Regions from separate parts of the Streptomyces sp. NPDC051180 genome, predicted to be linked through region 2. Evidence: riboswitches for the same ligand, from Rfam matches in the RefSeq annotation. Region 2 holds a riboswitch; the other holds the start of a gene.
What was found. A riboswitch is a leader RNA that binds a small molecule or an ion and turns the genes downstream of it on or off. The one in region 2 is predicted to bind cobalamin.
Positions count from the first base shown of each region.

Region 1: linked by a shared signal. The riboswitch ahead of AB0424_RS01795 (energy-coupling factor ABC transporter permease) and the one ahead of cobN (cobaltochelatase subunit CobN) in region 2 are both predicted to bind cobalamin.

Region 1 is NZ_JBFBBC010000001.1:404,026-407,225, reverse strand. Features, by position in the region: gene dhaL (dihydroxyacetone kinase subunit DhaL) at 1-610, shown strand, start outside; gene AB0424_RS01800 (PTS fructose transporter subunit IIA) at 637-1,029, shown strand; cobalamin riboswitch at 1,080-1,315, shown strand; gene AB0424_RS01795 (energy-coupling factor ABC transporter permease) at 1,344-2,042, shown strand; gene AB0424_RS01790 (energy-coupling factor ABC transporter substrate-binding protein) at 2,048-2,464, shown strand; gene cbiQ (cobalt ECF transporter T component CbiQ) at 2,471-3,200, shown strand, end outside.
Region 2 is NZ_JBFBBC010000003.1:117,177-120,376, forward strand. Features, by position in the region: gene cobN (cobaltochelatase subunit CobN) at 1-1,575, opposite strand, end outside; cobalamin riboswitch at 1,613-1,764, opposite strand; gene AB0424_RS07250 (cobalamin biosynthesis protein CobG) at 1,845-3,095, shown strand; gene AB0424_RS07255 (precorrin-8X methylmutase) at 3,092-3,200, shown strand, end outside.

The DNA.
Region 1 (3,200 bases), on a different contig from region 2:
GCTGGACTCGGCGATCGGGGACGCCGACCACGGCGCCAATCTCAGGCGCGGCTTCGCCGCGGTCACGGACCTGTTGGCGAAGGAGCCGCCGGCGACGCCCGGCGCGGTGCTCACCGCCGCCGGGCGACAGCTGATCTCCACGGTCGGCGGCGCGTCGGGCCCGCTGTACGGAACCCTGCTGCGGAGCGCCGGGAAGACCCTGGGCGAGGACGAGGGGGTCACCCGGGAGCGGCTGGCGGAGGCGCTGGACTCCGGGGTGGCCGCCGTGTCCCGGTTGGGCGGTGCCCAGGTGGGCGACAAGACCATGCTGGACGCGCTGACTCCGGCGGTGGAGGGCCTGCGGACCTCGTTCGCGGCGGCCCGCGCCGCCGCGGACGAGGGCGCGCTGGCGACCGTACCCCTGCGGGCGCGCAAGGGCCGGGCCAGCTACCTCGGCGAACGCTCGACGGGGCACCAGGATCCGGGGGCGACGTCGTCGGCCCTGCTGTTCGCCGCGCTCGCCGAGACGGCGGCGGCCGAGGGCCTGTCGGCCGGGAACCCGGCGTCCGGGAACGCGAGCGCCGCGGACCGGGGCGTCGGGGAGGGGCACGGCGCCGGGGAGGCGTCGTGAGCCCGGCGGGGGGCGGGGCCGCGCCCGTGGGTATCGTGCTCGTCTCGCACAGCTCGGCGGTCGCGGCGGCCGTCGCCGAGCTGGCCGCGGGGCTCGCGGGCGGCGGGGACCTCGCGCCGCTGGCTGCGGCGGGCGGCCTGCCGGACGGCGGGCTGGGGACGAGCGCGGAGCTGATCTCGGCGGCGGCGCAGGCCGTGGACCGCGGGGCGGGGGTGGCGCTCCTGGTCGATCTGGGGAGCGCCGTGCTCACCGTGAAGGCGCTGCTCGCCGAGGGCGACGAACTCCCGGAGGAATCCCGTCTGGTGGACGCGCCGTTCGTCGAGGGAGCGGTGGCGGCGCTGGTGACGGCGAGCGCCGGCGGGGACCTCGACGCGGTGGCGGCAGCGGCCTCGGAGGCGTACTCCTACCGCAAGGAGTGACCTCCGGCGGCGGGTGCGCGGAGTGACGGAGAGGCCGCACCGGGTGGCGACCGTGTTGTGATGTACCTGGTCAACGCACTAATGTCGCAGGGCCTTGGTGTACGGGAAACCGGTGCAGTACCGGTGCGGCCCTCGCCACTGTGATCGGGAGGTCCGGCTCCACCTCCGCGGGGAACACCCTCGGGGAAGCCACTGGACCGCGACGGGAGACCGCCGCGGTGTGGGAAGGCGGAGTCGGACGGCATGACCGTCAGCCAGGAGACCGGCCAGGGTGCGTTGTCCATCCACGAGGTGCTGGAGAGGGTCTTCCGACCATGCATATAGCCGAGGGGTACCTTCCCCCTGCGCACGCCGCCGCCTGGGGCGTCGCGGCCGCCCCGTTCGTCGTCCACGGGGTGCGCTCCCTGACCCGCGAGGTGCGCGCGAACCCCGAGTCCACCCTGCTGCTCGGCGCTTCCGGCGCCTTCACGTTCGTCCTGTCGGCGCTCAAGCTGCCTTCGGTGACGGGCAGTTGTTCCCACCCGACCGGCACGGGCCTGGGCGCGATCCTGTTCCGGCCGCCGATCATGGCGGTCCTGGGGACGATCACCCTGCTCTTCCAGGCCCTGCTGCTCGCCCACGGCGGCCTCACCACGCTCGGCGCCAACGCGTTCTCGATGGCGATCGTCGGGCCCTGGGCGGGGTACGGGACCTACCGGCTGGTGCGCCGGTTCGGTGCGCCGCTGATGGTCGCCGTCTTCTTCGGCGCGTTCGTCGCCGACCTCTCGACGTACTGCGTGACCAGTGTGCAGCTGGCGCTGGCCTTCCCCGACCCGGGCAGCGGCATCGCGGGGGCGCTGGCCAAGTTCGGCGGCATCTTCGCCGTGACGCAGATCCCGCTGGCGGTGAGCGAGGGCCTGCTGACCGTGCTCGTGATGCGGTTGCTGACCCAGTCGAGCAAGGGCGAGCTGACCCGTCTCGGCGTCCTCGCCCCGCGGTCCGCCGAGCGCCACGAGGAGGCGGCCGCACGATGAGCAGGATCAGCCGGAACACCAGGATCAACGCCCTTCTGCTCCTCGCCGTCGCGGCGCTCGCGGTGCTGCCGCTCGTGCTGGGCCTCGGCGACCACAAGGAGGAGCCCTTCACCGGGGCCGACGCCGAGGCGGAGACCGCGATCACCGAGCTCCACCCGGACTACGAGCCCTGGTTCAGCCCCCTGTACGAACCTCCTTCCGGGGAGATCGAGTCTGCCCTGTTCGCCCTCCAGGCCGCACTGGGCGCCGGCGTCCTGGCGTACTACTTCGGTCTGCGTCGCGGCCGTCGCCAGGGCGCTGCGCGGGCCGCGTCGGCCGCGGGCGACGGCGAGCAGCGGGCCGCCGAGAAGCGCTCCGCGGGCGACACGGGCAAGGACGGTGCCGCCGGAGCCGACGCCCCCGTCCCCGGCCGGGACGCGTAGCCGCCGATGCTGCCCATCGACGCGGCGGCGCACGGCAGCCGCTGGCGTGCCCGCCATCCCGCCGAGAAGGCGCTGCTCGGCTTCGGTCTGACGTTGTGCGCGGTGTGTCTGCCGCCGTGGCCGGGCGCCGTGCTCGTGGCGGCGGCCACGCTCGGGGTGCTGCTCGGTCCGGCCGGCGTGGCGGGCCGTCAGCTGTGGCGGGCGTTCCGCGTGCCGCTCGGCTTCTGTGTCACGGGCGCGGTTCCGCTGCTCTTCGAGGTGGGCGGGGCCCGGGGGCCGGTGGCGCTCGCGCCGGACGGCCCGGCGCACGCGGTCGAGCTGCTGCTGCGTACTTCGTCGGCCTCGCTCGGGGTGCTGCTGTTCGCGTTCACGACGCCGGTGTCCGACGTCCTCCCCCGGCTGGTCCGGGCGGGGGTGCCGGCGCCGGTGGTGGACGTGGCCCTGGTGATGTACCGGATCATCTTCCTGCTGCTCGACTCGCTGGCCAGGATCCGGCAGGCGCAGGCGGCCCGGCTGGGGCACACCAGCCGGGCCGCGACCTGGCGTTCGCTGGCGGGCCTCGGCGCGACCACTTTCGTCAGGGCCTTCGACCGGGCGCAGCGCCTGCAGTCGGGGCTCGCCGGCCGGGGGTACGACGGGACGCTCCGGGTGCTGGTGCCCGCGTGCGCCGTCTCCCGCCGGTTCCTCGCGGCGACGGCTCTGCTGCTCGGGGGCCTCGTCGCCCTCACCCTCGTAC
Region 2 (3,200 bases):
GTGGACCATGGCGTCGGCGCCGAAGCCGCCGTCCTCGGCGCGGGCGGCGATCCAGCGGTAGGCGGCCAGGTAGTGGTGGGACGGCGGGAGATCGGGGTCGTGGTAGATCGCGATCGGGTTCTCGCCGAAGCCGCGCGGCGGCTGGATGAGGACCAGCAGGTTCCCGCGGCGCAGCGCGGCGAGGACGATGTCGCCCTCGGGGTTGCGGGAGCGGTCGAGGAACATCTCGCCGGGCGCCGGGCCCCAGTGCTCCTCGACGTGGGTGCGCAGCTCCTCGGGCAGGGTCGCGTACCAGCGCTTGTAGTCGGCGGCGGGGATGCGGACCGGGTTGCGCGCGAGCTGCTCCTCGGTGAGCCAGTCCTGGTCGTGGCCGCCGGCCTCGATCAGGGCGTAGATCAGCTCGTCGCCGTCGCCGGAGACCACGCCGGGGAGGTCCTCCTCCGGTCCGAAGTCGTAGCCCTCCTCGCGCAGCCGGCGGAGCAGGGCGACGGCGGAGGCGGGGGTGTCGAGGCCGACCGCGTTGCCGATGCGGGAGTGCTTGGTGGGGTACGCGGAGAGGACGAGCGCCAGCTTCTTCTCCGCGTTCGGGATGTGGCGGAGCCGGGCGTGCCGGATCGCGATCCCGGCGACGCGGGCCGCGCGCTCGGCGTCGGCGACGTAGGCGGGCAGGCCGTCCTCGTCGATCTCCTTGAAGGAGAACGGGACGGTGATGAGCCGGCCGTCGAACTCGGGCACGGCGACCTGGCTGGCGGCGTCCAGCGGGGAGAGGCCCTCGTCGTTCTCCTCCCACGCGGACCGCGAGCCGGTGAGGCACAGCGCCTGGAGGATCGGCACGTCGAGCGCGGCGAGCGCGCCCGCGTCCCACGCCTCCTCGTCGCCGCCGGCCTGGGCCTCGGCGGGCTTGGTGCCGCCGGCGGCGAGGACGGTGGTGACGATGGCGTCGGCGGTGCGCAGGGTGTCGACGAGTTCGGCCTCGGGGGCGCGCAGGGACGCGACGTACAGCGGCAGCGCGCGGGCGCCGGCGTCCTCGATCGCGTCGCAGAGGGCGCCGACGAAGGCGGTGTTGCCGCTCATGTGGTGGGCGCGGTAGTAGAGCACGGCGACGGTCGGGCCGTCGGTGCGGCGCGGGGTGCGGTCCAGCGGGCCCCAGGTGGGGGCGGCGGCCGGGGCCTCGAAGCCGTGGCCGGTGAGCAGGACCGTGTCGGAGAGGAAGCGGGCCAGCTGCTCCAGGTTGGCGGGGCCGCCGTGCGCCAGGTAGGCGTGGGCCTCGGTGGCGACGCCGACGGGGACGGTGGACGTCTCCATCAGCTGGGCGTCGGGGGCCTGTTCGCCGCTGAGGACGACGAGCGGCTTTCCGGTGGCGCGGATCGCGTCGAGCCCCTCCTGCCAGGAGCGGAGCCCGCCGAGGAGGCGGACGACGACGAGTTCGGCGTCGTCGAGGAGGCCGGGCAGGTCGGCGAGGGGAAGGCGGGCGGGGTTGGCGAAGCGGTACTCCACCGGGCCGCCTGCGGTCCCGGCGTTCGCCGCGCGGGCACTGAGCAGGTCGGTGTCGGAGTGCGACAGCAGCAGAAGCATGGCGTGCGCAGGCCCTTCCTCGGGGTTGTCCGCGCCCCGGGTGGTCGTGTGGATGGCGGGAGTTCCTGACTCACTCGTTCCGGGTCGTGCCGAGGCGCGGCCGGTACGGGCTCACAGTGGCGGGACCGCGCCGGATTCTCACCGGGCTTCCTCCCCGGGGTCCTGGGACCCCATGCCGTCTGCATAGTAGATCGTGCCGTCGGGGGGCCGGGGAGTCGGCAGGATCACACCCGGTGGTCGGTCGGTTTCCCGTGGGTATGCTCGCCGCCATGCCGCCCACCCCACCCCCGACGCCCGAACGGGGCGAACCTCGCATACGGGACCGTGGCGACGCCTGCCCCGGGGCGCTGCGCCTGCACGCGGCCGACGACGGTCGGCTGGCCCGACTCCGGCTCCCCGCAGGTCGTTTGACGCTCCGTCAGGCACAGGTCCTGGCCGACGCGGCGGAGGCCCTCGGCGACGGGCGGATCAGCGTCACCTCGCGCGGCAACGCGGAGCTGCGCGGCCTTCCGGAGGGGTGCGGGGCCCGGCTGGCGGAGCTGCTCGCCGCGGCGGACCTGCTGCCCTCCCCCACCCACGAACGCGTCCGCAACATCATCGCCTCGCCCACCGCCGGCCTCGGCGGACTCGGCCACGCCGACGTGCAGTTGTGGGCCCGAGGGCTGGACGCCGCCCTCTGCGCGGAGCCCCGGGCCGCGTCCCTTTCGGGACGGTTCCTGTTCGTCCTCGACGACGGCCGCGGCGAGGTCGCCGGCCTCGGCGGCGATGTGAGCTTGGTCGCAGAGCCGGACGGGACCGCCCTGCTGCGGCTCGGCCCGGCGGCCTTCCGGATCGACGCCGCCGACGCGGTCCCGGCCGCCCTCGTCGCCGCCCTCGCCTTCCTGGACGCCGCCGACGCGGCCGGCACCGGGGCCTGGCGGCCGCGGGAGCTGCCCGACGGCCACGTCCCGGAGTGGGCCGGGGCCCTGGCCCGCGCCGGAGTCGACGCGGAGCCCGTCCCCGTACCGCCGCCGCTCACCGTCTCCCCGCCGCCCGCCCCCGGGGCGCTCCCCGGCGGGCTGCACGTCCTCGCGCCGCTCGGCCGGCTGACCGCCGCCCAGCTCCGGGCCCTGGCGCCCGCCGCCGAACTCCGCCTCACCCCCTGGCGCGGGGTGGTCGTCGTGGACCCGGCGGACCCGGACGTCCCGACACCCGGGACCGCCGCGGAGCGGCTGCGGGAGCTGGAGCGCCAGGGGTTCGTCACCCGGCCCGGGGCGCCGGGGGCGGGGGTCACCGCCTGCACGGGTCGGCCCGGCTGCGCCAAGTCCCTCGCCGACGTCCGGGCGGACGCGCTCGCCGCGCCGGCGGGGCCGCTGCCCGTGCACTTCTCCGGGTGCGCACGCCGCTGCGGGCACCCGCACGGCGACTGGGTCGAGGTCCTCGCCACCGGCGAGGACGGCTATCTGGTGGACGGACTCCCCACCCCCCGCACCTCCCTGACCGAGGCGGTCGCCACCGCCCGCACGAACCCGACGAGATGAGCGAGAGCACCAGGATGTTCGACTACGAGAAGGACGGGGCGGAGATCTACCGCCGGTCCTTTGCCACGATCCGCGCCGAGGCGGATCTGGCGGGCCTGCCCGCCG